4 regions of the Novosphingobium sp. FG90 genome follow, and region 2 is predicted to be linked to each of the others. Evidence: riboswitches for the same ligand, from Rfam matches in the RefSeq annotation. Region 2 holds a riboswitch; each other region holds the start of a gene.
What was found. Region 2 has a riboswitch for cobalamin ahead of ACODRZ_RS04735 (TonB-dependent receptor plug domain-containing protein). Riboswitches for the same ligand answer to the same signal wherever they lie in the genome.
Positions count from the first base shown of each region.

Region 1: another riboswitch for cobalamin. It lies ahead of ACODRZ_RS20245 (TonB-dependent receptor plug domain-containing protein); the one in region 2 lies ahead of ACODRZ_RS04735 (TonB-dependent receptor plug domain-containing protein).
Region 3: another riboswitch for cobalamin. It lies ahead of ACODRZ_RS08005 (TonB-dependent receptor); the one in region 2 lies ahead of ACODRZ_RS04735 (TonB-dependent receptor plug domain-containing protein).
Region 4: another riboswitch for cobalamin. It lies ahead of cobW (cobalamin biosynthesis protein CobW); the one in region 2 lies ahead of ACODRZ_RS04735 (TonB-dependent receptor plug domain-containing protein).

Region 1 covers NZ_JBMDIO010000029.1:14,308-21,748, forward strand. The annotation lists gene ACODRZ_RS20245 (TonB-dependent receptor plug domain-containing protein) at 1-1,517, opposite strand, end outside; cobalamin riboswitch at 1,624-1,815, opposite strand; gene ACODRZ_RS20250 (cell wall hydrolase) at 2,039-3,166, shown strand; gene ACODRZ_RS20255 (hypothetical protein) at 3,317-3,661, shown strand; gene mdh (malate dehydrogenase) at 4,119-5,081, shown strand; gene sucD (succinate--CoA ligase subunit alpha) at 5,371-6,261, shown strand; gene ACODRZ_RS20270 (2-oxoglutarate dehydrogenase E1 component) at 6,460-7,441, shown strand, end outside.
Region 2 covers NZ_JBMDIO010000003.1:289,337-296,777, forward strand. The annotation lists gene ACODRZ_RS04720 (histidine phosphatase family protein) at 1-303, opposite strand, end outside; gene cobT (nicotinate-nucleotide--dimethylbenzimidazole phosphoribosyltransferase) at 300-1,316, opposite strand; gene ACODRZ_RS04730 (DUF1636 domain-containing protein) at 1,313-1,720, opposite strand; gene ACODRZ_RS04735 (TonB-dependent receptor plug domain-containing protein) at 1,974-3,947, opposite strand; cobalamin riboswitch at 4,122-4,313, opposite strand; gene ACODRZ_RS04740 (cobyrinic acid a,c-diamide synthase CobB) at 4,386-5,705, shown strand; gene mdoH (glucans biosynthesis glucosyltransferase MdoH) at 5,684-7,441, opposite strand, start outside.
Region 3 covers NZ_JBMDIO010000006.1:176,431-183,871, forward strand. The annotation lists gene ACODRZ_RS08000 (TonB-dependent siderophore receptor) at 1-1,918, shown strand, start outside; cobalamin riboswitch at 2,031-2,273, shown strand; gene ACODRZ_RS08005 (TonB-dependent receptor) at 2,450-4,561, shown strand; gene ACODRZ_RS08010 (PepSY domain-containing protein) at 4,566-6,074, shown strand; gene ACODRZ_RS08015 (hypothetical protein) at 6,494-7,441, shown strand, end outside.
Region 4 covers NZ_JBMDIO010000011.1:62,234-69,674, forward strand. The annotation lists gene bluB (5,6-dimethylbenzimidazole synthase) at 1-10, opposite strand, end outside; gene cobO (cob(I)yrinic acid a,c-diamide adenosyltransferase) at 146-754, opposite strand; gene cobN (cobaltochelatase subunit CobN) at 757-4,629, opposite strand; gene cobW (cobalamin biosynthesis protein CobW) at 4,629-5,678, opposite strand; cobalamin riboswitch at 5,862-6,104, opposite strand; gene ACODRZ_RS12175 (alpha/beta fold hydrolase) at 6,203-7,189, shown strand; gene fahA (fumarylacetoacetase) at 7,173-7,441, opposite strand, start outside.

The DNA of each region.
Region 1 (7,441 bases), on a different contig from region 2:
AGGTTCACGTCGAAGCCCTGCCAGTTCGTCACCTGCATTCCCAGTTCCACGCCCTGCGCCCGCGACCGGCCGACGTTGTAATAGTTCCAGTTTGCAAGGTCGTAGTCGATCAGGTTCTTCGTCTTGCGGTCGAAATAGGTCACCGTGAAGCGCCCGGTGCCTTCCGCGAAAGGCTGCTCGATGCCCACATCCCAGCTCTTCGACGTCTCGGGGTCGAGCGCGCGGAAGCCGGCATTGGTGTAGAGCTGGTAGAGCGACGGCGCCTTGAAGCCCTCGCCATAGCTGGCGCGCAGCACCGGGGCGCTGTCGCCGCCGCCGATCACCCAGGCGCCGTTGGCGGCGAAGGTCGTGCGGTCGCCGAAGTCCGAGTTGTCATCGTAGCGCAAGCCGCCGTTCAGCGTCAGCCCGGAAAGCGGGCGCAGCGTCAGGTTGCCGAACAGGCTGTCGATGGTTGTCGAATCCTTCGATCCGTAGTTGTCGTCGAACTTCTGCTTCTCGGTCTCGCCGCCGACCAGCACGCTCGCCTGCTCGATGGGCGCGAAGCTGACCTGGCCCTCGAAGCGCTCGGTGCGGCCGTTGGTGGTGTAGGGGCCGAAGACGGCGTCGTCGGAGATGCGGCGCGTGTCGTTGATGCCATAGCCGACGCGTGCGTTCAGCCTTCCGTCGAGGCCCGCATAGCGCAAGTTCGCATAACCCAGCGTATCGCGCTTGAGCCCCACGTTGAGGGCATCGGCGCCGGTGTTGTCGTAGTCGTAGTTCGCCTTGGTGTAGAAGCCTCCCGCATCGGCCGAGAGGCCGGGCGCGAACTCGATCGAGGCGCGGGCATTGGCGCTCTTGCTCTCGAAGCCGTCCTTCTCGGTGGCGCCGCGGCGCTCGTTGAAGGCCGAGAAGCCGTCGCCCTTGAGCCAGTTGCCGCCCAGCGTCAGGCCGACCGGGCCGACGAGACCCGCCGCCGAGACGCTCGCCTGCTTGCGGTCGCGCCAGCCATACTCGGCCTGGCCGCGCGCGGTCCACTGCTCGGTCGGGCGGGCGGTGATGAAGTTGATGACGCCGCCCACCGCGCGGCTGCCCCACAGCACGCCCGAGGAACCGCGCACGACCTCGACGCGGTCGAACTGGCCGATCGGCAGCGCGCCGAAGTCGAAGCCGCCGCCGACGTCGCCGGGATCGTTGATGCGCACACCGTCGATCAGCACCAGCGACTGCGCGTTCTCGGCGCCGCGCACGAAGACGCTCGCGGGCTGGCCGAAGCCGCCCGACTGTACGGTCGAAACGCCGGGGATGCGCGCGAGCACGTCGGTCGCGGTGGTCGCCTGCGTGCGCTCGATCTCGTCGCGGGTGACGACGCTGACCGACTGGCCGACCTGGGTGATCGGAGTAGGCTCGCGCGTGGCGGTGACGGTGATGTTTGTACGCTCGTTTTCCGGCAACCGGGCAGCGTTAGTCTCGACAACGTCTTGCGCCATCGCAGGCGCGCTCACCGCAAGCGCGGTGCCGAGCAGAAACAGATACTTCATATGTCCTCCGAACCTTTGAACGTGCTTGTGCCGTTCACGGCGGAGGCATGCGCGCCTTCCTCATGGCGCGTCACACTCGCTGCATCCGGAAGAACCCCGTCCGGCTGCGGAACGACCGTCTCGGGCAGGTCTCCTGGCTCCCGGATCGTCAGTCGCGCCATCCGCCTTCCCGGCCCTCATACGGGCCAGTGGCATGGTGGAGGCGGCCTCCCCGGTCACAGTTGCGGGGGCAGCGCCGGTATTCGCACCCGGCTTCCCTCTTAGGCCCTTGCGGGCAACCCATGACGTAACCGCGCGGATAGTGCGGCATACAGGGGTTGGCAAGCGCAGGCGTCTCTCTCGCAAAATCTTAAGCCCTTAAGCGTACAGAGCGTGGCTGTACCGCAACGGGACGGCCCGGAATGCCCGGATGCACACGCACCGGACACAGGCTAGGCCGGTGCTGCCGAATTGCGGCCGAAAGGAACCGAGTGAGCCCTGCCCCATCCAGTCCCGGACCACACGCCGCCCCGGCGCCGGTGATGGATTCGCAGAGCGCTCCATTCGAACGCCCGCGCGATTTCGTCGGCCGCTACCCGCGCCGCGCCCGCTCTATCGGGCACCGCCCGGTCGTCCTGCGCCGCCGCTGGACTTTCGCGGTCACCGCCCTTGCCGCCGTCGCCCTTCCCGCCTTCGCCGCGCCGGAGGGATGGGACAGCTTCGCCATCGCCGACGCCGCGCGGCCCGATGCCGAAGCGCTGCCGATGCCTTTCGAGCAGGCGGGCGCCAGCTTCCCCGGCTCGGCCTTCTACTACCTCGAAGCCGAGAAGGCCCCGCTGCAGGTCGGCGAAGGCATCCGCTCCGATGCCGACGACAGCGTCTCCGGCCCGCTCCCGACCGCGCGGCCGATCTACATCGACAACTCCGGCGTGGACCGCACCCGCGCCCTGCAGTGCATGACCGCCGCGATCTACTACGAAGCCGCCAGCGAGCCCGACGCAGGCCAGCGCGCGGTGGCACAGGTCGTGCTCAACCGCATGGCGCACCCGGCCTATCCCAAGACCGTCTGCGGCGTCGTCTACGAAGGTTCCGAGCGTTCGACAGGCTGCCAGTTCTCGTTCACCTGCGATGGCTCGCTCGCCCGCCGCCCCCAGCGCATGTTCTGGGAGCGCGCCGAGAACGTCGCGCGGCAAGCCCTCGCGGGATACGTCTACACACCCGTCGGCCTCGCCACGCACTATCATACGGTTCAGGTAAATCCGTACTGGGCGCCGAGCCTGCATTACCTGTCCACCATCGGCGCGCACCGCTTCTACGCGCTGCGCGGCGCGGCGGGCAGCGCCGCGACGTTCCACTTTGCCTACCTCGGCGGCGAGCCGATGGCCGCTCCGCACCGCCATGACGACAGCGCCGATGCCGCCGCCGCTGCAGCGGCGCTGGACCCGCTCGCAGTCCAGCGCGCATTCGGCACGGCCCAGCCCGCAAGGGCAGAGCCCGTCGCGCAGGCGACCAACCCGATCGCGCCCGCCCAGCCCAGCCCGGCCTACTCCAGCGAAGTGCAGCAGCGTGGCGGGGATTCGCTCTATACCGCCCGGAATCTGCCGGGTTCGCAAGGGGTCAAGGCCGAGTACGCGAACTCCGGCCGCTGGATCGCCCAGCCCGCAAATTGAAGATAATCGATTGCAACGGAGACACCCGGGGAATGTCCCTAGGTGGTATCGTCAAGACTTGAGAAACCACATCCCTGCATGATGGGTTCATCGCTGCCGGGGTAGAGGGTTGATCCGTCGACACCCACCAAGAAGAGAGACTACCCGCCCATGACCATCCGCTTCGCCGCCGCCATGAACGGGACGATGCCGGCCATTGCCGGAGTGCTCTGCACCGGCGCGCCGCTGGGCGCGGTCAACGACAACGCCCCCCTTCTCCCGCGCCCCAGCCTGCGCTCCATCGAGAGCAAGCCTGCCGCCGAGATCGACGCCGGCATTGCCGAAGCCCTCATGCATTTCGCACGGCACGGCCTCTCTGCCGCCGAACAGGCCCGTGTCGAGGCCGAGGCCGCCCATGAACGCGGCGACACCGCCGCACGCGCCCGCTGGCTCGGCATCTGCCGCCATCTCGACCGCCGCATGGCCGCCGCTCTGGCAAAACGCCTCGCGAGTTGAACGCTTAATCCTCCCTGTCGCGCAGCGATGGGGAGGTGGCAGTCGCGAAGCGACTGACGGAGGGGTGGGTTGCGATCCCCCTCCACCACCGACTGCGTCGGCGGCCCCCCTCCCCATCGCTTCGCGACAGGGAGGATGAGAGTTTCGACGAGTCGCACCCAAAGCGACTTGCGCTCGCCATATCCCCGTTCGATACCATCCCCAGCGCCGCTCAACCCTTTCGCAACATTGCCGACAGGTGAACAAACAGGCGATTTTCCGCCAATTTACCCCCTTTATTGCAATTGCGAACTATTATCAGATAAAAGGTTCCGCAAACACCCCTTTGCCGGTTGCAATGCCCTGACAAGGGGCGTAGGGCCTGCCCCGCAAACACCGGCACCTGCCATTTGCGGGATTAGCGCAGGCCGCCTTGAAGTCCGAGAAATCCCGCCCTCGGGAAGGACACGAACGGATCATGGCTCGTAAGAAGATTGCCCTCATCGGCGCCGGCAACATCGGCGGCACTCTGGCGCACCTCGCGGCGCAGAAGGAACTGGGCGACATCGTCCTGTTCGACGTCGCTGAAGGTCTGCCGCAGGGCAAGGCTCTCGACCTCTCGCAGTGCGGCCCGGTCGAAGGCTTCGACGCCAAGATCACCGGCACCAACGACTATGCCGACATTGCCGGTGCAGACGTCATCATCGTCACCGCCGGTGTCGCCCGCAAGCCCGGTATGAGCCGCGACGACCTGCTCGGCATCAACCTCAAGGTGATGAAGTCGGTCGGCGAAGGCATCGCCGCCAACGCACCCGACGCTTTCGTGATCTGCATCACCAACCCGCTCGACGCGATGGTCTGGGCGCTGCGCGAATTCTCGGGCTTGCCGCACAACAAGGTCGTCGGCATGGCCGGCGTTCTGGACTCGGCCCGCTTCTCGACCTTCCTCGCATGGGAATTCGGCGTCTCGATCCGCGACGTGAACACTTTCGTGCTCGGCGGCCACGGTGACACCATGGTCCCGGTCGTGCAGTACTCGACCGTCAACGGCATCCCGGTTCCGGACCTCATCAAGATGGGCCGCACCACCCAGGAAAAGATCGACGCGATCGTGCAGCGCACCCGTTCGGGCGGCGGCGAGATCGTCGGCCTGCTGAAGACCGGCTCGGCCTTCTACGCTCCGGCCGCCTCGGGCATCGCCATGGCCGAAGCCTACCTCAACGACCAGAAGCGCATCCTGCCCGTCGCGGCTTATGTCGATGGCCAGTACGGCGTTGACGGCCTCTACGTCGGCGTGCCCGCAGTGATCGGCGCGAACGGCGTCGAGGAAGTCGTCGAGATCGCTCTGGACGACGAAGCGAAGTCGAACCTCCAGGTTTCGGTCGACGCGGTCAAGGAACTGCTGGTTGCCTGCAAGGGCATCGACGGCACGCTTGCATGAGCGTCTTCCCTCACGATGAGTGTGTGACTTGCGGAAAAAGTCCGCAATTTACGATCTTGTTGACCGTTTCGCCTACAGCGGACAACGACAGCGTCGTTTTTCACATTCCCAATCAAAGAGTGAGGGAAATGCAGGGGACTAGCTTCGATCACACGAGGCAAGTCCCCTTCTGCCAGACCTGCATCCGTGAGGTCGAAAGTAATTTACGCGGTACAATTGCCGCACTGTCCGACCGAAACAGTAAGTCACGTCCGAAATTTAAAGATTTCGACTTCTCATAGGAGCCGTAATGTCGATCCTCGTTAACAAGAACACCAAGGTCATCACCCAGGGCATGACCGGCGCGACCGGCAGCTTCCACACCCAGGCCGCGCTCGACTACGGCACGCAGATGGTTGCGGGCGTGACCCCCGGCAAGGGCGGCCAGACCCATATCGGCCTGCCCCAGTACAACTCGGTCCACGAAGCCAAGGCGGCCACCGGCGCCACCGCATCGTGCGTCTACGTGCCGCCGTTCGGTGCCGCCGACGCCATCCTCGAGGCGATCGACGCCGAGATGGAACTGATCATCTGCATCACCGAGGGCATCCCCGTCCTCGACATGGTGCCCGTGAAGCGCGCCCTCACCGGCTCGAAGTCGCGCCTGATCGGCCCGAACTGCCCCGGCGTCCTGACCCCCAACGAGTGCAAGATCGGCATCATGCCCGGTTCGATCTTCTCGCAGGGTTCGGTCGGCGTCGTCTCGCGCTCGGGCACGCTGACCTATGAAGCCGTGTTCCAGACCACCGCGGCAGGCCTCGGCCAGACCACGGCTGTCGGCATCGGCGGCGACCCGGTCAACGGCACCAACTTCATCGACATGCTCGAGCTGTTCCTCGCGGACGAAGCCACCAAGTCGATCATCATGATCGGCGAAATCGGTGGTTCGGCCGAAGAAGAAGCCGCTCAGTTCCTCAAGGACGAAGCCAAGCGCGGGCGCCGGAAGCCGATGGCGGGCTTCATCGCCGGCCGCACGGCTCCTCCGGGCCGCCGCATGGGCCACGCAGGCGCGATCGTCTCGGGCGGCCAGGGCGGCGCCGAGGAAAAGATCGCGGCGATGGAAGAAGCCGGCATCAAGGTTTCGGCCAGCCCCTCGCTCCTCGGCGAGACGCTGGTGGAAGCCATCAAGGCTTTCGCCTGACACTATAGGTGCAACGGGGCGGCGGGTTCTTCGGAAACTCCCGCCGCCCCGGGGCGCTTACCATGACGCGCAAGGGGCATCCGGTCCCTGCGTAAGTACCCAGCGGACTAGCGGCCCTCCCTCCCCGGAAAATCCGTCAGCCCGCCAACTCAGACGACGCCGGACAACCCTGTCCGGGCGTGGCGATAGGTGATTCCTATGGGCGACGAGAGTTTCGATTTCACCCCGGATGCGGCTTTGGACGAAGTCCAGGCCGGTCCCAGCTGGCAGCGCGGCAACTGGCCCCTCGTCGGCGGCGATGCCGAGGACGACTGGACGCAGGGACTTGATCCCACCGTCCTGAAGGCCGAGATCAAGAAGGCTGCGGCAAAGGGCGGCAGCGCCCCGATCGACCAGTCCCGCATAGACGAAGCGGCGGCCGACGCAATCCGCGCAATGATGCTTATCCGCACCTATCGCGTGCGCGGTCACCTCGCGGCGGACCTCGACCCGCTCGGCCTCAACCAGCGCAAGCTGCCTGCCGACCTCACCCCCGAGTACCACGGCTTCGCCGGTGCCGCGCAGGACCGCAAGGTCTACGTCGGCGGCGCGCTGGGTCTCGAGTGGACGACCGTGCGCGAGCTGGTGCAGATCCTGCGCGCCAACTACTGCGGCAAGGTCGGCCTCGAATACATGCACATCGCGGACACCGAGGAGCGTCGCTTCCTCCAGGACCGCATGGAAGGCGCCGACAAGGAGATCGAGTTCACGCCGGAAGGCAAGAAGGCGATCCTCTCGGCCGTCGTGCGCGGCGAGCAGTACGAGAAGTTCCTCGGCAAGAAGTACGTCGGCACCAAGCGCTTCGGCCTGGACGGCGGCGAGTCGATGATCCCCGCCCTCGAGGCGGTGATCAAGTACGGCGGCCAGCTCGGCGTGAAGGAAATCGTCTACGGCATGGCTCACCGCGGCCGCCTGAACGTTCTCGCGAACGTGATGGCCAAGCCCTACAAGGTGATCTTCCACGAATTCTCGGGCGGCACCGCCAACCCCGAGGACGTGGGCGGCTCGGGCGACGTGAAGTACCACCTCGGCACTTCTACGGACCGCGAGTTCGACGGCACCAAGGTTCACATGAGCCTGATGCCGAACCCCTCGCACCTCGAAACCGTCGATCCGGTCGTGCTCGGCAAGGTCCGCGCCT
Region 2 (7,441 bases):
GAAGCGTGCATAGGCGGCAGGGTCGACCTCTGCGGTGGCAAGGCCGGTCCAGTCGCCGAAATCCAGCTCGCGCCAGTCGGGATCGACGCGGTGTTCCACCCCGCACGCGGTGGCGATACGGGCGGCGGGATCGTGGGTGCGGCTGAGGTCCGAGGACACCACCCGATCGAACGCCAGCCCCTCGGCGCGCGCGACGCAGCGGGCGGTCTCGGACGGCAATGCGGGCTCGTCCCGGTGGCCCAGCAGGAGGCCCGGCCTTGCCGGTGCGCCGTGGCGCATCAGGTGGAGCGCGATGCCGCTCATGCCTTATCGGTCACCGCCGCTTCGTCGAACGTCGCCATCCGGTTGTGCGTCGCCAGAGCGCCGCGCACGATCGGCACTGCCAGCGCCGCGCCGGTGCCTTCGCCCAGCCGCAGGCCGAGGTGGAGCAGCGGCTCCAGCCCCAGCTTGTCCAGCAGCCGCACATGCCCCGCCTCGGCCGAGCAGTGCGCGGCGAGGCAGTGGTCGGGGAAGCGCGGGTTGGCGCGCACCAGCGGCAGGATCGCGGCCGAGGCGATGAAGCCGTCGAGCAGCACCGGCACCCGCGCCAGCCGCGCGGCGAGGATCGCCCCCGCCATCGCGGCGATCTCGCGCCCGCCGAGAAGGCGCAGCGTTTCGAAGGCGTCGATGGCGGCGCCGGAATGCAGCGCCACGGCCGCCTCCACCGCCACCGCCTTGCGCGACAGGCCGAGGTCGTCGATCCCGGTGCCGCGTCCGATCCAGTCCTGCGCGGAGCCGCCCAGCACGGCGGCGCAGAGCGCGGTGGCGGGCGTGGTGTTGCCGATGCCCATCTCGCCCACCAGCAGCAGCCGGGTATCGGCGCCCAGCGCGGCGGCGCCCCGGTTAAGGGCGTCGAGGCATTCCTCCTCGCTCATCGCCGCCTCGCGGGTGATGTCGCCGGTCGGCCGGTCGAGATCGAGCGCCACCACCGAAAGCCGCGCGCCGCAGGCCGCCGTCAGTGCGTTGATCGCCGCGCCGCCCGCCTCGAAGTTGGCGACCATCTGCACGGTGACTTCGGGCGGATAGGCGCTGACGCCCTGCGCGGTGACGCCGTGATTGCCCGCGAAAACGACCGCCTGCACCGGGTCCACCTCGGGCCGTTCGCAGCCTTGCCACCCGGCCATGAACACCGCGATGTCCTCCAGTCGGCCGAGCGCGCCGGTCGGCTTGGTGAGGCGGGCCTGACGGTGCAGCGCGGCGGTGCGGCTGGCTGCGTCGGCTTCGGGCAGAGCGGCAAGGGCGGCGGCGAAGGAGGCGGAATCGGCGAAACGGGTCATGTGCAGACGTAGCCTTCCGGGGGCGTGCGGGTGATGAAGTGGCCCTTCACGCCTTGCGGCCATTCCTTGAAGGGCACGCGGCCGTGCTCGCTTTCGGCGTGGCGCGCGGCATATTCGAGGATCGCGCGGGCGGCGTCCTCGTCGGGCGTGAAGTCGCCCAGCACGTAGCCGACCTTGCCGGGCGCGCGGATGTGGACGGTGCAGTGGCGGCTGCAGGCGAAGAGGCAGGGCATGGCCTGGATCTGGACGCCCTGCAGTTCGGGGTCGGCGGCCTGAACGCTGCGCATCGCCGTTTCGAGCAGAGCGCCGCCCCGCTGGCCGGTCTCGTCCTCGCGGGCGTCGGCGGTGTGGCGGCAGGTGTTGCAGACGACCACCGAAGGGCCGGGGGGTACGGAGGTCAGCATGGGGGTGTTTTCCTTGGGGGCCAAGGGTTTCGCATGGAAGGTTTCCGTTCCTCCCCGTCATCCTGAACTTGTTTCAGGATCCATCGGGCCGTGTTGCCGGAGGCCTGATGTCGCCAACGGCCCGCTCGGTTTGCTGCGACAAAGCACCGGGTACGAGGCGCGATGGACCCTGAAACAAGTTCAGGGTGACGGGCGGGGCGGATAAGAAGGTTCCATATCCGATAGCCCCGCATGAGGAGGGACGGGCCTGTCATCAGAACCGGCTGCGCACGCCGAGGTAGATCGTCCGTCCCAGCGCGGAATATCCCGCCGCCGTCTGGTAGTCCTTGTCGGTCAGGTTCTCGACGCGGCCTTGCAGCATCAGGTTCTCCTTGACCCGCACTTGCGCGCGGAAGTCGATCAGCCAGTAGTCGTCCAGCTTCGCGGTGCCGGTGGCGGCGTTGAAGGTCTCGCCCGAGTAGCGCGCCGCGACGCTGGCGCGAAGCCCTTGCGGCAGGTCGATGCCCGCTTCGGCATTGGCCATGTGGCGCGGTACGCGCTGCAGCTGGCGGCCGTAAGTGGAAGAACCTTCGGTGCGGTCCTCGGCGCGGGTCCAGCTGTAGTTGCCCTGTGCGAACAGTACGCCCAGCTTCGCCGACGCGGCGAGTTCGAGGCCGCTGGCCTTCGCCGTCTTGACGTTCGCGTAATAGCCGAAGCGGCTGGTCTCGGTGCCGGGGATGTAACAGGCCGCCGGGAGCGTGCCGCTGGTGGGGCAGTAGGCGAAGTCGATCAGGTTGTCGGTATCGCGCTGGAACCAGGTGGCGGTAAGGCGCAGCGCCTCGCCGAAGTTCTGCTCGGCGCCCACTTCCCAGCCCTTCGCCTTCTGCGGGGCGAGGTCGGCGGTGCCGTATGTGCTGTACATCTGGTAGAGCGAGGGCGCCTTGAAACCCTCGTCATAGCTGGCGCGCAGCACCGTGGCGCCTTCGTTGGGGGTATAGGCCGCGCCCGCGCTCCACACGGTCTGCCCGCCGAAGCGCGACTGGTGATCGTAGCGTGCGCCGCCGTCGAGGGTGAGGCCCTTGACCGGGCTCACGCGCAGTTCGGCGTAGAGGCTGTCCATGTCCACCGAGTAGGGCGTCAGCGTATAGGGCGTGGCGGAGTTCGTCGGCGAGGCGGTGGTCATCCGCTGTTCCTCGCGCTCGGCGCCGAACACGGCCTGGATCGCGTCGCTGAAGGTGTAGGTGCCCTGGTACTCGTAACGGCGCAGGCGGCCGTGCGCGTCGAAGGTGATCGCGCGGATCGAGCGGGTGGGGTCGAAGTTCTCCCGGTCGGTGACGTTCTGCAGCACCGCGACGCGGTTGACGAGCTTGCCGTCCAGCAGCGCGAAGTTGAGGCCCGCGTAGCCCGACCATTCCTTCGTGGTGCCATAAGCGAGGGTGTCGCCCGAAGTGCCGTCGAAATCGTTCCTCCCGTCGGCCCAGTAGCCGCGCAGGTCGAGGCTGACGCCGGGGGCGACGCGCACCGTGACGGTGCCGCTGGCGGCGCTGCGCTGGAAACCGTCGGCCTCGGTCCCGTTCGCCCGGGCGGAGATACCGTCGGTGGTGAAGCGCGAGGCGGAGAGGCGCCAGTCGATGAGGTCCGAGGTGCCGCCCACGCCCGCGCGGGCGGAGACGGTGTCGTGGGTTCCGGCCTCCACCGCGAAGCTGCCTTCGAGCGGCTCGGTCGGGCGCCGGGTGCGCACGTTGACGACACCGCCGGTCGCGTCGCTGCCCCACAGGATCGACTGCGGCCCGCGCAGGATCTCAATCCGGTCGACGTCGTCGAGCAGCAGGTTGGAGAAGCCGTAGCCGCCCGCCGTCGCCGAGGGGTCGGACAGGCGCATGCCGTCGATCACCATGACGGTCTCGCCCGCATCGGCGCCGCGGATGCGCAGCGAGGTGGTGGTGCCGTAGCCGCCGTTGCGGGACATCGAGACGCCCGGTGTGCGCAGCAGGGCATCGGTCAGGGCGATGGGCTGCAGGGCGACGATCGCGGGCTCGCCCAGCACGGTCACGGTGGCGGAGACGCGCTCGATCGCGACGGGGGTGCGAAGCGCGCTGACGAGGATGTTGTCGGCCTGCCCGGCGGCGTCCAGGGTATCGCCAGGTGCCGTTGTGGTATCGTTGGGTGCCGCTGTGTCGGCGAGCGCCGGAGAGGCCGAGGCGATCAGTACGATGGTGGCTGCGGTGGTCGTAAGATACTGTTTCACTTGTATTCCTTCATGCGAACGGCGGTGCTCCGTCGGCCGGTGAAGGATATTGGGACAGTGGGCGCGGACAGGCAGCGCAACACCTCCCGCAAGCCCCCTCAGGCCGCCGGAACGATGGCTGTCGTTGCGCGAGGAATGCACTTCCCCCGTCCGTCCGGCACACCCTGTCCGGTCGAAGAACGACGGCGACGGGCAGGTCTCCTGGCTCACGGGTCATCGCCTATTTCGGCCGCCTTCTCAGGGGTTTGCGCCCCCAATGGCATGTGGTCGAACGGCTCTCCGCTTACAGTTGCAGGGGCAGCCCGGGTATTTCACCCGCGTTCCCTTTCAATCCCCTCGCGGGGAACCTGTCGCGACGCGGCAAGTATCGTGCGCCGGGTCACTGTGCAAGAGGCCAATGCTTGCGCGGACCTGCGGGAAACCATAGGTGCAAGGCCGATGGACACTCTCCGCCAAGACGATGCCCCCGCCTGCCCGGCATACCTGATAAGCGCCCCGTCCTCGGGTCAGGGCAAGACGCTGGTGACCGCGGCATTGGCCCGAAGGCACCGCAATGCGGGCAGAAAAGTGCGCGTTTTCAAGGTCGGACCCGACTTCCTCGACCCCATGGTGCTCGAAGTCGCGAGCGGTGCGCCGGTCCATCAGCTCGACCTGTTCATGTGCGGAGAGGCGCAGTGCCGCGCCCTCCTGCACGAAGCGGCCTGCGATGCCGACCTGATCCTCGTCGAAGGCGCGATGGGCCTGTTCGACGGTGACCCCAGCGCTGCCGACCTCGCCCAGCGATTTGGCCTTCCGGTGCTGGCCGTGGTCGACGGATCGGCGATGGCGCAGACGTTCGGCGCCCTGGTCCATGGACTTGCGACCTACCGGTCAGGGCTGGAGGTCCATGCGGTGATCGCCAACCGTGTAGGCAGCGCGCGGCATGCGGAATTGCTGGAGCGCGGCATGCCTAAGTCCGTGAAGTGGCTGGGCGCATTTCCGCGCGAGGCTGGTGTGACGCTGCCGGAACGCCACCTCGGACTGGTGCAGGCGGCGGAGGTTATGGACCTCGACACGCGGCTGGATAGGGCGGCGAGCCTGTTGCCTGACGATGTGCTGCACCTGCCGCCGCCGGTCAGTTTCCCGGTGCCCGAGGCCGGGCAGGACGGTCCGGATCTGTCGGGGTTGCGTATCGCCATCGCTCGGGACGAGGCGTTCGCCTTCATCTACCGCGCCAATCTGGAATGGTTGGAGCGGGCGGGCGCGGAGCTTGCCTTCTTCTCACCGCTCCACGACGCGCTATTGCCGGATTGCGAGGCGATCTGGCTGCCGGGTGGCTATCCGGAACTGCATCTGGAGACGCTTGCCGCCAATACGCCGATGCTGGAAGCGGTCCGCGCGCATCATGCGGCACACAAGCCGATTCTCGCCGAGTGCGGGGGGATGCTCTACGCTTGTTCATCGCTGTCCGACGTAGAGGGAAATCGCGCCGAACTGCTCGGCCTGGTGGACGGTCATGCCACGATGCAGCGGCGCTTCGCCGCGCTCGGCATGCAGCGCGTCGTGCTGCCGGGAGGGACGCTGCGCGGGCACACCTTCCATTACTCGCGGCTGGAAACCGGGCTTGCCCCGGCCGCCCGCGCCGAGACGCCGGAGGGGCGGGACGGGGAAGCGCTCTATCGCCTAGGCTCGCTCACGGCGAGCTACATGCATGGCTACTTTCCGTCCGCTCCACAGGCGGCGGCGCGGTTTTTCGTTCAGGCCTCGACCACCGACTGACCTTCGGCGAGGCCTTCGGGGGCCTTGCGGGGATATTCGCTCGCCTCGACGATGCCGGGTTCGGGCACGCGGAAAACCTTGGCCGCGTCCGCCTTGTCGCCGAGGTTCTCGCTCGACGACAGGCTGATGAGCCAGGGCGAAAGGAACAGGCCGACGATGATCGGCAAGAGCCAGATCGCCGTCGTGGTGTCGAGGAATGCCGTCGCGGTCAGCGCCGCGCCCAGCAGCAGGTGCTCGCGAAGGTCAGGCAGGACTTCGCGTATGGTGATGCGGCGGGCATCGCGGGTCTGGGTGTTCCAGCCCGCCGATATGCCCAGCAGCAGGCCGAGCAGCGCCTTGGTCTGCGTCACCATGGTGATCGGCGCGAGCAGCATCGCCAGCGCCGTCTCCAGCAGGACCGAGCGCACGGCCGCGAAGCCGCCGCCAAAGCTGCGCCGCCGCTCGCCATCGGCCAGGACCCAGATCAGGCCCATGATCTTCGGGCCGAACAGCAGCATGACCGTCAGCGCCAGCACGCTTGGCGGGGCGAGGGTGACGAAGCCGCCATCGCCATGCGTCGCGACCTGGCCGATCATCGTCAGGATCAGCAGCAGCCAGCCCGGCGAAGTGAGGTAGGCCGAGGCGCCGATCAGCAGGTGCAGGCGGCTCGCCCAGTGCAGGCCCGATGCGCCGAGGAGCTGGAGATGCTGCAGGTTGCCCTGCATCCAGCGGCGGTCGCGGATCGCCATGTCGATGATCGTGGGCGGGAATTCCTCGTAGGAACCGCCGATCATCACCATGTGGACGGCCCAGCCACGGCGACGCAGCAGGGCGGATTCCAGCATGTCGTGGCTCAGGATATCGCCGCCGAACGGGGCCTTTCCGGGAAGCTCGGGCAAGCCGCAAGCCTCGGCGAAGGCGCGGGTGCGCACGATCGCGTTATGGCCCCAGAAGTTGGCCTCCGAGCCCGACCACCACAGCAGTCCGGCGCTGGCGATGGGGCCGTAGGCCTCGCTCGCGAACTGCATCCAGCGCTGGAACAGCGTGCGCGCGTTGGTGATCATCGGCACCGTCTGGAGAAGGCCGATCGAGGGGCGCTCTTCCATGATCGAGGCCATGCCCACTATCGTCTCGCCGCTCATCATCGAGTCGGCGTCGAGGATCAGCATGTTCTCGTAGGCGCCGCCGAAACGCTTGACCCATTCGGCGATGTTGCCGGGCTTGCGGGCGATGTTCTTCTCGCGGCGGCGGTAGTAGATCTTGATCGGCGCGTGGTCTGCCAGTTCGTGCCAGGCCGCTTCCTCGCGCTTGCCGTGGAAGGGGTTGGAATCGCTAAGGATGAAGAAGTCGATCCACGGCGCGCCGCCGGCTTCGGCAATCGAGTAGGCCATGGCGCGCACGCGCGCGAAGACTTCCTCGACGCCCTCGTTGTAGACCGGCATCAGCACGGCGGTCTTGTGGCGCAGGCTGGACGCGGGGCTCGGCAGCGCGGTGAAGCCGGGATGCTCGCCGGTGATGAGCTTGAGGAAGCCCATCGTCGCGGTGACGAAGCCGAACGAGATCCAGCAGAACAGCGGCACGAAGAACACCAGCAGCAGCGCTTCGACCCAGTCGAGCCCGTCGCGCGAGAGTTCCATGCGCACCGTGCTCGATGCGGCGAGGCCGATGGCGGCGGTGAGCGCGAGCAGCAGCAGGCGCTTGACCAGCATCCCGTGCGGCGCGGTCTTCACCTCACGCGCGCCGGGCGGATTGCCCCA
Region 3 (7,441 bases), on a different contig from region 2:
GCCGCAGGAATTGCTCAGCGACCAGGGGGTACGCCGGATTTCCGAGGCGCTCTACAACGTGGCGGGCGTATCACGCTCCAACAATTACGGCTTCTTCGACGGCTTCAACATCCGCGGCTTCAATGCCAGTAGTGGTGCCACATACCTCGATGGCCTGCTCGACGACACCGGTTACGCGACCTCGGAAATATCAGCGCTTGGCCGTGTCGAGGTGGTCAAAGGCCCTGCCTCTGGCCTGTTCGGGCAAGGCCCGATCTCCGGCATCGTCAATCTGGTGAGCAAACGCCCGGAGAAAAATGCCTTCCTCGACCTCAGCATTGCCGGGGGGGCCTATGACTTCAAGGAACTGACGATCGACGCCAACGCGCCGCTCAACTCCAGCGGGACACTGCTGGCACGGCTTAGCGCTGTTTATCGGGATCAGGATTTCTTCGTAAATGCATCAGGGCAGCGCCGGATATTCCTAGCCCCGGCTCTGACCTGGACGCCGGGTACAGCTACCACGCTGACGCTGCTCGGCCGTTACGTGGACGATCATATCAATCCGTGGTCGCCGACTACCGCCTATGGCACCGCCCTGCCCAATCCCAACGGACCGATCGACATCAAGCTGTCGATCAACGATGCGGAATATCCCGCCGTGCAGGACAACGACTACTGGAGTCTCGGCTACGTCTTCGATCACAGGTTCAGCGAGGCGATCGCGATCCACCAGTCGCTTCGTTATCAGGACTTTCACAATTCCTGGGACAACTGGCTTTTCATCACCGGCATATCCCCCGACTATCGACGTGTACGCCGGGCATTTTACGGCCCTTATTCCGAGAACGGCCGCTACTTCCGTGTCGACACCAATGCAAGCGCGCGGTTCGATACCGGACTGCTGAACCACTATGTCCTGATGGGCATCGATTATGGCTGGCGCTCCGCGAGCAACTTCAATCTCTATGACTCCAGCATGCCTTACGAACTGGATCTCTACGAGCCAGTCTACGGCACGCTGAGCACGCACAACCCCGCCGTTCCCTCCACCACTTACGCTAGCCGCACCCGTCAGCGGGGCTTCTATCTGCAGGACCACGTGAAGCTGGGCGACGCCCTGACTGTGACGATCGGCGGCCGCTGGGACAGGGCGACGAGCCGGGTGATCAACAACGGTACGGCCAATCCCAAGGTCAGCGACGATGCCTTCAGCCCCCGCGCAGGCGTTACCGTGGCACTGAGCGACTGGATTTCGCTCTATGCAAATTACGCCAAGTCCTTCAATCCTCAAGGCACCTATCGCGCTGCCGACGGTTCCAGCCTCCCGCCTGAGCGAGGAGTCAACTACGAAGCCGGGATCAAGCTGGCCCGCAAGGACGGTTCGCTGACCGGCATGTTTACCGTCTTCGAACTGACCCGTACCAACGTGGCCACAGCCGACGCGGTCATTCCCAACGTCTACGTGCTGACCGGAGAGCAACGCACCCGAGGCGTTGAGGCGGAAGCCGGATGGCGGCCAATGCCCGGCGTGGAATTTACGGGCGCATTCACGTATCTGGACGCCAGGGTCACCGCCGACAACCGTCTGCAGGTCGGCTCGAGGCTGGGCTCGATCCCCCGCTACATCGCAAATATCTGGGCGCGCTATACCATCCAGGAAGGTGCGCTCGCGAACCTTGGCGCCGGTGTGGGCGTGCATCACGAGGGCGATCGCATGGCCAGCACCGCCTCGGCCGTCACCGGTGCGACCGCGCCCTTTCTCCTCAAGGCCTATACGCTGGTCGACGGCGCCGTCTTCTACTCCTTCGGCGAATGGTCCGCTCAGGCCAACGTCCGCAACGTCCTGAACAAGCGCTATTTCCCGACAGGATCGTTGACACGGACCACGCCGGGTGAGCCACGCACCTTCATCGTCAGTATCAGCCGCAGGTTCTGATCCGGTCCACCGTCATCGCAAGCCGCCGGCATCCATACAGACGGCTTGCGATGACACTTGCCAGCCCGCGTCCCGTCGCTTAGTACCCCCTCGTCCTTCCGGGCTTCCCGGAGGGATACGATCGCGTTGGTGTTCCGAGAGGAGCTTAAAAGGGAACGCGGTGAGAGGGGCTTGCCCCTTGAATCCGAGGCTGTCCCTGCAACTGTGAGCGGTGAGCGCGATGCATATTCGCGGCAGGCCAAAAGTGCCCTGTCGCAGCCACTGGGCCGGACGCTAACTCCTGCGAGGCCTGGGAAGGCCGTGCATCGAGCGATGACCCGCAAGCCAGGAGACCTGCCAGCGTCCGGTCGCTCTTGCCCTTGTCCAGGGGATGGCCGAGGCACGGTGAAATCCGTCTGAGCGACGCATGTGCGGTAAGGGCCGCATCGACCCAAGCGACGGCGCCGGGGGCGTCGTGTCGTCGCATGGGCCGACCGTTCGCGCGGACGCCCTCGCCAGACGTCGATGACGCCGGACTGGGCCTGTTTCAACATGAGGATTTCCAAGTACACACTTTGCGCGGTAGCCAGCCTGATCGCGCTTTCATCTGCTGCCCGCGCCGAAGAGGCGGATTCAGCGGATACTATCCTGGTCACCGGATTGCGGGCGGAAACCAGCCTCGATACCAGGAGCAGCGGCAGTCGCCTCGGGCTGACGGTCTTCGAGACGCCCGCCAGCATAGAGGTGCTCGACGGCGATGCGATCCGTGCACGCGGCGACATTTCGATTCAGGAGGCGGTCAGTCGGGCCACCGGCATCACCTTCCAGGGCGCGCCGGGTAACGGCAACACCGCATTGGCCGCACGCGGGTTTGCCGGTCAGGGATCCGTGCAACTTCTGGTGGACGGGACGCGCCTGTTCGTGGCCTCCGGCACGCTGACTTTCCCCGTCGATCCGTGGACGGTGGAGCGCATAGACGTACTGCGCGGCCCCAGTTCGGTCATATCGGGAGAGGGTGCGATCGGCGGCGCGGTCAACGTCATCATGAAGAAGCCGGTCACGGATCGCACCGTCATGAATGCGCGTGTAGCCTATGGCTCGGACAATGCCATGCAGGTCGCAGGCGATGTGGGCGGTCCAATCGGCGGCGGCCTTTCCTATCGCCTGAGCGCCAGCGCCACCCGATCCGACGGCTGGCTGGACCGCAATAGCGACAACCGTAACCTTGCTATCTCCGGCGCCCTGCGATGGGATGCGACACCCAGGCTCAGCTTCACCCTGGCTTCCGACTACGGTGACGTCGAAATCCTGCCCTACTTCGGCACGCCGTTGAACGAGGGGCGATACGACAAGCGTTTCCGCTTCATCAACTTCAACATCGCCAACAGCCAAGACCATTTCCGCGACAGCTGGACGCGGCTGACCGGCGAATGGCAGGCATCGGATGCAGTCACGTTGCGCAACGTGGCCTATTACCTGAGTTCCGATCGCGACTGGCTAAATGCGGAAAGCTACCGCTTCTCTCCCACGACAGGGCTTGTCACACGCAGCGACTATCTCAACATCATCCACCGGCAGGATCAGATCGGCAATCGCGGCGACATCACGATCCGCACCCCGCTGGGCGGGTCGGTCCGGAACAGCCTGCTGATCGGCTTCGACGTAAACCGCATCAAGTTCCGTCACGTCAACAATTCTCCCTACGGCGGCAGTTCGGCGATCGATCCTTTCGACTTCAAGCCGGGCGCCTTCATCACCCCCGTTCCCACTACGCTCGGTTTCCGGACGCGGGCCACGCAGTATTCTATGTTCATGGAGGACCAGTTGGAACTGCGTGAATGGGTGTCACTGGTCGGTGGATTCCGGCAGGACTGGTACGATCTGGAACGGATCGATGCCCGTGCGCCCGCGAACAGCTTCAAGCGTTCCTATCACAGCACCGCAGGCCGGGTCGGGCTGGTGGTCTACCCGATGCCTGATACTTCGGTCTACGGTTCCTTCACGGTCGGCACCGATCCCATCAGCGCGCTTGTCACCACGTCAAACGCACAGAAGGATTTCGGCCTCTCGCCCGCGCGCCAGTTCGAGGTCGGCATCAAGCAGCGGTTCCTGAAAGGACGCGGATCAGCCTCGATCGCGCTGTTCGATATCGAGAAGCGCCGCCTGCTGACACCTGACCCGGAAAACCGTCTCGTCACCCAGCAGGTTGGCAAGCGCACCTCTCAGGGGATCGAGGCGACGCTGGCGCTCCAACTGGCCGAAGCCTTCGGCATCGAGGCCAACGGCACGGTGCTCAAGGCGCGGTTCAAGGAGTTCGGCGAAGTGGTGAACGGCGTCGTCATCGACCGTGCCGGCAATACGCCGCCGGGCATTCCGACGAAGACCGCAAGCATTTCCGCCAACTGGCGATTCATGGATTCGCTGCAGGGGCGAATATCCGCCCGCTTCGTCGCGCCGCGCTGGACCGACAACGCCAATACGCTGCGCGTGCCTGGCTATGAAGTGATCGACCTCGGCTTGCGCTGGACGATCAGTAACAAGGTCGCAGTCGATGGACGGGTCAGTAACATCTTCGACAAGGTCTATTCGATCGGCAGCAATTCCTCGCAATGGCTGCTCGGCGCGCCGCGCCGCTTCGATCTGCGGCTCGACATGAGCCTGTAAGGCCGTGACGCGCAAATGGATCAAGACCGGCCTGCGGTGGCTCTACTGGAGTCACCGCTGGTTCGGTATCGCCACCTGCCTTCTGTTCGCACTATGGTTCGTATCGGGCATCGTCATGATGTACGTACCCTACCCCAGGCTGACTGACGCGGAGCGGTTGGCGGGTGGCGCCCCGATCGACTGGAACCGAGTAAAGCTCGGCCCTACGGAAGCGCTGCGCCGGGCGAAGCAGGCGCATTTCCCCAAGGAGCTTGTCCTGGACATGGCTGCCGGCGAACCGGTCTGGCGGATCACGGGCGATACTCGTCGCATCGCCTTGTCCGCCGTCGATGGCCACCTGCTTTCCGCCCCGGATGCGACATCGGCCGTTGTGGCCGCGAGACGCTTCGCCCATGGCCTTCCCGTCGCCCATGTCGAGAAGATCGCCGATGACCAGTGGACGGTCGCTCAGGGATTCGCATGGGCACGTCCACTGTGGAAGGTATCCCTGACCGATGAGGAGCGGACACAACTATACGTCTCTTCCTCAAGCGGGGAAGTCGTGCAGAACACCACTGCGCGGGAACGGATATGGAACTGGATCGGTGCCGTCCCTCACTGGATCTATCTGACCGAAATTCGGCGCGACGGGGCGGTCTGGCGGCAGGTGGTCCTATGGATTTCCGGGATCGCCATGGTCGTGGGCATCTCCGGCCTTTGGATCGGCATCCTGCGTATTCGGCTGCGGCGGCGCTACAGGAACGGGTCGACAAGTCCTTATAGCGGATGGATGAAATGGCATCACGTCACCGGCCTCGCAGGCGGGATTTTCGCCATCACCTGGGTGTTCAGCGGATGGCTTTCGGCCAACCCGTTCGAATGGTTTGCCCGTAACGGAAATTCAGGAGGTCCGGCTCTCTACGCCGCCCATGAAGGAGCCGACTTCCCTGCGCCGGAGATGGACACACTTGGTGCACGATCAGACACCGCGAGCGAAGCGCAATTCGCCTGGATCGGAGGACGCGCGGTGATCACGCTCACCAGCGCCTCCGGGCGGAAAGAAATCGTCCATCCGGACGGCCGCCCCATTCGCTTCACGCAGGGCGACCTGATCGAAAATGCACGGCGCCTGCTGCCCGGCATGCCCATAGAAAGCAGTTCGGTCCTTACCGAGCCGGATATCTATTGGTACTCCCACGGCCGCGACCGCCCGCTTCCCGTAGTCCGTGTCGTCTTCGCCGATGCCGACCGGACATGGGTGACGATCGATCGAACAACCGGTGCGTTGTTGAGCCAGCAGAATGCAAACGGACGAAGCTACCGCTGGCTGTTCAACGCACTCCATGGGTTCGACCTGCCCGTCCTGCTGCGCAACCGTATTCTGCGCGATCCCCTTATGTGGCTGCTCTCCGCATTCGGCATCGTCATGTCGCTGTCCGGCATCGTGATCGGATGGCGACGCATGACCAATCGATATCGGCGCAATGCCGCATCGCGCGACACGTCATTGATCAGCTCCAGAACCGGCCAATGACGCTCCGTATCTCGCATTTGGACCGGCCACAATTCGCACAGCCTGCCTACATCTGGCACCATGGTGGTTTTCGCAGGACCGGTGCGGGGCGCTGAGGCAAAGCCAGAAGGATTCACCGCTCGATCGGTCGGCGAGAAAACGGCCGAAGTAGGCAAACTTCGTGCCTGCGGGATTGCGTGTGCGGTCAGCTGGCCCGGCGCCCCACCCTTCTCGCTGAACCCGATATGATATCCGGATCTTCTCAATAAGGTCCGGACAGCAAGCGAAGCGCCCTGAACAAGTCGTCGCCGCTGAAGTGTCTGCAGCACCCCGACGCCCCGGCGATGGCGCAAGCGATCGGTTGCAGTTACGGTTATCCGCTTTGCCGCAGCGATAGATAGTATATGCTATCTAAAAGAATCAACGGGAGAGCGAGAGGCATGGCGCCCCAACAACCATCCGATATCCTGGCGTTGCTGGGCGACCTCGAAGGCGCGGTCGCCAACCTCAAGGACACCTGGCGCCCCGAAGACGCCGCCTATCGGGCCGACGTCTATCGCCAGACGATGACGAGCCTGTCCTACGCCTACTTCATGTACTTCCATGCCGACGCGGAACATCCGGACTGGGCGCCTTTGTGGAACCCCGTCTACACGCTGCAGCCCAATCCCGACGACATCTACGTCCAGTCGCCGATCCGTGGCGACCTGACCTACCGGGTCTCGGGCAATCGCGGGACCTGCCGCATCCTCTCGTTCACCACCCAGGCGGCGCTGTCGGGCACCGTGGACGAAATGCCGCGCCCGAACGGGCACAACGAACTGGACACCAACGATCTCGGGATCGGGCTAGGCGAGGACTTCTCGATCATCTTCAGCGCCGAGCGCCCTTCCGGCTACGATGGCCACTGGGCGCCGATCGACCCGGCCGCGCGCGGCATGTACCTGCGCTATCGCATGTACGACTGGGCGAATGAGACCGACCCCCAGCTCTCGATCGAATGCCTCGATCCGGTCCCGGCCAAGCCCCGCCTCGCGCCCGATGAAATCCACGCGCGCATCGTGGAGATGGCGAAGTTCCCCGCACGCAAGACCAGCCTGTACTACCAGATGCAGAACGGCGTGAAGGAGCGTGTGGGCTTCAACGTCTTCGAGCCGGTGCGCTATCCCGGCGCGCTGGTGAAACAGACCTACTGGCCCGCCTGTTTCCAGCTGGAAGAGGGCGAGGCGCTTATCATCGAGACCGAGATTCCCGAACGCGCGCCCTACTGGAACATCCAGCTCAACGATCCGTACTTCAACGCCCTCGAATACGTCTACCGGCTGAGCAGCACCAATGGCGCGATGGCGACACTGTCGAGCGACGGCAAGTACCGTGGCGTCATTTCG
Region 4 (7,441 bases), on a different contig from region 2:
GGGCGGTCATCTTACGTCGTCATCCCAGCGAAGGCTGGGACCGCTATCGTCACTTCAGGAGGCCAACTTTCGTCAGGGCGCCCAGCCGAGGGTTGGGCACGAACAACGATGGCGGTCCCAGCTTTCGCTGGGATGACGGGTTGCATCAGAACTCGATCCCCGTCTGCGCCTTCACGCCCTGCTCGCGGAAGGGGTGCTTCACCAGCGTCATCTCCGTGACGAGATCGGCGGCGTCGATCAGCCCCTGTGGTGCATTGCGCCCGGTGACGACGACATGCTTCATCTCCGCACGCGCGGTCAGCACCTCAAGCACTTCGTCAAGCGGCAGGTAGTCGTAGCGCAGCACGATGTTCAGTTCATCCGCCAGCACCATGTCGTAGGCCGGATCGGCGACCATGCGCTTCACCTCGTCCCACGCCTCACGGGCGAGGGCGATGTCGCGGGCGCGGTCCTGGGTGTTCCAGGTGAAGCCTTCGCCCATCGCCTTGAACTCGACGTTGTTCGGGAAGGCGTCGAAGACGGCTTTCTCGCCGGTGGTCATCGCGCCCTTCACGAACTGGACGACGCCGACCTTCTTGCCATGCCCGATCATGCGCACCACCATGCCCAGCGCGGCGGTGGTCTTGCCCTTGCCTTTGCCGGTGTTGACGATCAGCAGGCCCTTTTCGACGGTCTTGCCCGCCATGATGCGGTCATGCGCGGCCTGCTTCTTCTTCATCTTCTCGGCGTGCTGTTCGTCGGTGCGTTCGGCCATCATCATGCTCCTGAGACTTGGGCGAGCAGCAGGCCCGCGCTGTTCGATCGGGGTTTCCAAAGGCCGCGCTCCAGCGCCTCGGCCAGCCGTGCGGCGGTTTCGCGAAGGGCGGCTGGGTTGGCCTGCGCCATGAATTCCCGCACCGCCTCGTCCTCGATGAAGGCGGCGTGGACGGCGTCGAAGTGGTGGTCCTTCACCGCGCTGGTCGTCGCGGCGAAGGCGAAGAGGTAGTCCACCGAGGCGGCGATCTCGAACGCGCCCTTGTAGCCGTGCCGCATGACGCCCGCGATCCATTTGGGATTGGTCACGCGGCCGCGCACGATGCGGCCGATCTCGTCCGCCAGCGTGCGGATGACGGGGCGTTCGGGGCGCGAGTGGTCGTTGTGGTAGCTGACCGGCGCGCGGCCCTTCAGGTGTTCCACCGCTGCGGCGATGCCGCCCTCGAACTGGTAATAGTCGTCGCTGTCGAGCAGGTCGTGCTCGCGGTTGTCCTGGTTCTGGACCACCGCGTCGGCCTGCGTCAGTCGGGCGGCGTAGAGGTCGCGTTCGGCATCGCCCTCGACACCCGCGCCATAGGCGTAGCTGCCCCAGTCGAGGTAGACGTTCGCGAGGTCGGCGCGGTCATGCCACAGCTTCTCGTCGATCATCGCCTGTAGGCCGGCGCCGTAGGCCCCCGGCTTGGAGCCGAACACGCGGGCTCCGGCGCGGCGGGCGGCGACGACTTCGTCCTGCCCCTCAGCGGCGAGCATCGCGGTTTCGGCGCGGTGGCGGGCGGCGGCGGGGTTGTCCTCGGCGCTTTCCTCCAGCGCCATGACGGCGCGGGCGGCGCTGTCGATCAGGTCCATCTGTTCGGGGAAGGCGTCGCGGAAGAAGCCCGAGACGCGCAAGGTTACGTCTACGCGCGGGCGGCCGAGTTCGGCGAGCGTCATCATCTCGAACCCGGTGACGCGGCCTGAAGTCCACTCCCAGCGCGGGCGCACGCCCATCAGTGCGAGGGCCTGTGCGATGTCGTCGCCACCGGTGCGCATGTTGGCGGTGCCCCATGCGGAGAGCGCGATGGCGCGGGGGTATTCGCCCTCGCGCTGGAGATAGTCCTCCACCATGAGCTGCGCCGATCGTTGGCCGAGATCCCAGGCGACGGCGGTGGGCACCGCGCGGGTGTCGACCGAGTAGAAGTTGCGCCCGGTGGGCAGCACGTCCGGGCGGCCTCGGGTGGGCGCGCCGGAAGGTCCGGGGGTGACGAAGCGTCCGTCGAGCCCGGCGAGCAGGGCGGCACTTTCGGCGGGGCCGCAGGCGTCCACGCGCGGGGCGAGATCGCTGGCGATGGCGCGGAGGACGGCGCTCCCCTTGCCTCCCCCAACTTCGTCACCCTGAACTTGTTTCAGGGTCCATCGGGCCTCGGGCGCGGTGCTTTGCGGCGGCGAAACGACAGCGCCGATGGTGACACCCACCTCGGGGGCAGGCGGCGAAATGGACCCTGAAACAAGTTCAGGGTGACGAGGTGTGGGGGGTGGGGGCAGTACATCCACCCACTCCGCCGCCAGCAGTTCCAGCCGCTCCACCGTATCGCCGAGCGTGCGCCAAGGCTCGTCCGAGACCGCCACCAGCACCTCCGGCCTCGGGCCATCCCAGCGGTCCGCCATACGGCAGTCGAGCGGGTCGAACCCCAGCGCGAAATCCTCGGCCATCGCCCGCAGCAGAGAGGCTTGCCCCGGCCCGTCATACCCGCGCGGCGTTCGCGCCAGCGCCACCAGCAGGTCACGCCGCAAGCGCCCCTCCGGCGATTGCCCGAAGACGTGCAGCCCGTCGCGGATCTGCAGTTCCTTGAGTTCGCACAGATAGTTGTCGATCGCCGACAGCGCATCGTCGCCGTCGCCCTCGGCCCCGGCGTCCTTGTCGAGGCCCTGCGAGCGGGCGAGGTCGATGATGTCGCGCCGCAGCCGCTCCAGACGGCGCGGGTCCATCCCGGCGGCGAGGTAGTATTCGTCCACCAGCGCTTCGAGATGCTTGAGCGGCCCGTAGCTTTCCGCGCGGGTGAGGGGCGGGGTCAGGTGATCGACGATCACCGCGCCGATGCGGCGCTTGGCCTGCGTGCCCTCGCCGGGGTCGTTGACGATGAAGGGGTAGAGCTGCGGCAGCGGCCCGGCGCAAATCTCGGGGAAGCACTCGGCCGAGAGCGAGATCGCCTTGCCGGGAAGCCATTCGAGATTGCCGTGCTTGCCCACATGGACCAGCGCCTGCGCGCCGAACTGTCGCTCCAGCCAGACGTGGAAGGCGAGGTAGGCGTGCGGCGGCGGCAGCGCCGGGTCGTGGTAGGTTTCCTTGGCGTCGATGTTGTACCCGCGCGCCGGCTGCACCGCGACGCAGACATTGCCGAAGCGGTGGACCGGCAGACGGAACGCGCCGTCCCTCACGAAGGGATCGGCAGAGGGCAGGCCCCAGCGCTCCAGCATCTTCGCGCGCGCGCCTTCGGGCACCTCGGCGAAGGCGGCTTCATAGTCGGAGAGCGGCAGCGAAATCTCACCGGGCCGGTCGAGCGAAGTCAGATCGTTGGTCACCCCGCCCGTCATCAGCCGCATCAGCGCCTGCCCGTCTTCTGGCGCGGCGCCGGTATCGTAGCCGCCAGCACGAAGGCTGGAGAGGATCGAGGCCGCGCTGGCGGGCGTGTCGAGGCCGACGCCGTTGCCGATCCGCCCGTCGCGGTTGGGATAATTCGCCAGCACCAGCGCGACCTTGCGCTGCGCGGGCACGGTACGGCGCAGGCTCGCCCAGTTGGCGGCGAGGTGGGCGACGAAGGCCACCCGGTCCGGGGCGACGCGAGGGACGACGATCCCGCACTTGGTCACTTCGTCGAAGCGTTCGGCGGCCTTGAAGGCGACGGCGCGGGTGAACAGGCGGCCGTCGAGTTCGGGCAGCGCCACGTTCATCGCCAGATCGCGAGGGCCGAGGCCGCGTGCCGCAGCCTGCCAGTCGGCCTCCTCGACGCCCGCGAAGGCGACCTGCAGGATCGGGCAGTCGGCGCGTTCGAGCACCCCGCCGACGCGCGGCTCTCCCGATGATGAGGACGCGAAGCTGGTGGCGTTGACGATCACGTCGGGCGCGATCTCGGCCATCAGGCCTCCGAGCCAGTCGATCGCGAAAGGCTCGCGTAGCGCGCGGACATGGACGGCGGCGACGTTGAGCCCCCGCGCTTGGAGCGCCGCGACCATCGCGTCTACCGCATCGAGCGTGCCCGCGATCATCAACGCGCGGTAGAACACCAGCAGCACGACCGGCGCGTCCGGTTGCCACGAGGCCTGAAGGTTCGCCAGCGTGGGGCGATCCACGCCTTGCAGGTAGAGCCCGGCATCGGCCACCGGCACCGGGTCGTCGGGCTGGCCGCAGTCTTCGCCGATCAGCCTTGCAGCGGTGCGCAGGAACGACAGGGCATTGGCGCTGCCGCCCTGCCGCAGATAGTCGCGCAAGTGCTCGACCGTCTCGGCGGGGAGGGTGGAGGCGACCGTCAGCGTCGGATCATCCTCGCGCCCGTCGGCGATGGCGGCGAAGGCGATGCCCTTCTCGCGGGCGATCAGGGCGATCTCGTCGATGCCATAGGGCCAGTAGCTCTTGCCGCCGAGCAGCACCACGCAGACGAACTTTGCGTGAGCGATGACCTTCTCGACGTAGAGATCGACCGAATAGGGATGCCGCAGCTGCAGCAGGTTAGCGAGGCGGACGCTCGGCGCGCCCTCTGGCAGCCCTGCTGCCGCCTTGGCGAAGCAGGCGAGTTCGCTGTCCGCCACCGTCAGGATGACGATGTCGCCCGGCGGCTGGTCGAGGTCGATCGCCTCCTCGCCGTTGGAGATCGTGCCCGGGGTGGCGGAGAGCAGGTGCATCAGGCTGCGACTGTGCCCAGCACACCCGCCAGCGCGGTTTCGATGGCGGCCTGATCGAGCCCCTTCTGGCCGATCACCACCAGCTGCGTGCGGCGCGGTTCCTCGGTCTTCCACGCACGGTCGAAGAAGTGCTGGATGCGAGGGCCGACGCCCTGCAGGACGAGGCGGCTGGGCTTGCCCGCCAGCGCGACCATGCCCTTCACGCGCAGCACGTCGTGCGCGGCGATCTGCTCCTTCAGGCCCGTCAGCAGCGCGTCGAGATCGGCCACTTCGCTGCCGTTGAGGATGAAGGTGTCGAAGTCGTCATGATCGTGATCGTCGTCGAGGCCGTCGATGTGCGACTTGCGGCTGTCGAGGTCGTCCTCGGCCGCCGCGACGATGCCGAGCAGCGCGGCAATATCCACCGCGCCGTGGTCCGCGCGCACGATCTTGACGCCGGGGCGCGTCTCGGCGGCGACGGTCTTTTCCACCTCGGCGAGCACGTCCGCATCGACGAGGTCAGTCTTGTTGAGTACCACCATGTCGGCGCAGCCCAGCTGTTCCTCGAACAGTTCCTCCAGCGGGCTGTCATGGTCGAGGTTGGGATCGGCGGCGCGGGCGACGGCGAGGGCTTCTTCATCCGTGGCGAAGCGACCGGCGGCGACCGCATCGGCGTCGATCAGGGCGATCACGCCGTCCACCGTCGCGCGGGTGCGGATATCCGGCCACTGGAACGCCTTCACCAGCGGCTTGGGCAGCGCAAGGCCGGACGTCTCGATGATGATATGGTCGGGCGGAGTCTCGCGATCCAGCAGCTTCTGCATCGTCGGCAGGAAGTCGTCGGCTACGGTGCAGCAGATGCAGCCATTGGCGAGTTCGAGGATGTCGTCCTCGGGGCAGGCTTCGTCGTTGCAGCCCTTGACCAGTTCGCTGTCGACGCCGACGTCGCCGAACTCGTTGATGACGAGGGCGAGGCGGCGGCCCTTGGCGTTCTGCAGCAGGTGGCGGATCAGCGTGGTCTTGCCGGCGCCGAGGAAGCCGGTGATGACGGTGGTGGGTACTTTGCTCAAGGGTCTCACTCCCGCGCCGGCGACTTCTCGCGGTGGGGCGTACCGGCGCTTTCGCGCCAGCGCGGGGCAGGGCGACGGACAGGCGCGAAGACGCCCGGCGACCTGCTCCGCCGCGGCCCCGGGCCGCATGCGTGTCGTCGCTCAGACGGTGAACCGTGCCGCGGCCATCCCCTGGACCAAGGCAAGAGCGACCAGACGCCGGCAGGTCTCCTGGCTCGCGGGTCAACGCATCAATGCACGGCCTTCCCGAAGCCTCGCATGTCGCAGCGTCCGGCCTCAGTGGCTGCCCGTCCCGCTGGGGACAGGCGATGTGCATCGCGCTCGCCGCTTACAGTTGCAGGGACAGCTGCGGATTCGAGTGGCGAGCCACTCCCACCGCCTTCCCTTTTAAGCCCCTTGCGGGGCACCGGCGCGATCTTGTTCCCGGCGGATACCGGGGCGTGAGGGGAGGCGCAAGTGTCCTGTTGCGGCAACCCTTCGCAGCTGCGAACATTAGGCATTCAAATCCTTGAAGGAGAAGTCGTTTGTCGTCCTTGCGTTCTGCCGCTCTTGCCATGGTTCTAGCCTGCGGGATTGCCACTCCGGCGCAGGCAGATCCGATGCTGGCGGACTTCTCCTACGGGCGGCCGATCCAGCACTTCGGCTTCAACAGCCAGAACCAGACGCTCGACATGGCCTATATCGACGTCATGCCCTCCCGGCCGAACGGGCGCACGGCGGTCCTGCTGCATGGCAAGAACTTCTGCGCGGTCACCTGGGACGCGACGATCAAGGCGCTTTCCGGGGCGGGCTACCGCGTGATCGCGCCCGATCAGGTCGGCTTCTGCAAATCCAGCAAGCCCGATCGCTACCAGTACGGGCTGCATACACTGGCGGCGAACACGCATGATCTGCTCACCCGGCTGAAGATCGACAAGCCGGTGATCGTCGGGCACTCGATGGGCGGGATGCTGGCGATGCGCTATGCGCTGCAGTATCCAGGCGACGTCTCGAAGCTGGTGCTGGTCAACCCGCTGGGGCTGGAGGACTGGCGCGCCAAGGGGGTGCCGAACACCACTGTGGACAAGCTCTACGCCTCCGAACTGCGCACCACGCGCGACAGCATCAAGGCCTACCAGCAGAGCACGTACTACGCCGGGCAGTGGCGGGCGGACTACGACCGCTGGGTGGACATGCTTGCGTCCATGTATGCCGGGCAGGACGGCGCGATCGTGGCGTGGAGCCAGGCGTTGACTTCGGACATGGTGTTCAACCAACCGGTAGTCCACGAGCTGCGCCGCATCACGGTGCCGACCGTGCTGATGATCGGCGAGAAGGACAACACCGCGATCGGCAAGACCCGCGCCGACCCGGTGCTGAAAGCGACGCTGGGCGATTATCCCAAGCTGGCGCGCGAAGCTGCCGCGCGCATTTCCGGCGCGACGCTCATCACCTATCCCGATTATGGTCACAGCCCGCAGGTACAGGACCCCAAGCGCTTCAATGCCGACCTGATCAAGGCGCTCGACTGACCGCCGAGCGGATCCGGGCACGGCATTCGCCAAAGCCGATGGGTACATAGCCCTCAGCAGAGGCGGTGGCGGTGATGGTGATCTCGTCGCCGTCCTCGAGGAATGCGCGCGTCTCGCCATTGGCCAGAGTCAGGGGTGTCTTGCCGCCTTGCGACAGCTCCATGAGGCTGCCGAAGCCCTCGCGCTCCGGGGCGGAAATCGTGCCGGTGCCGAGCAGGTCGCCGGGCGTCAGGTTGCATCCGTTCGAGGCGT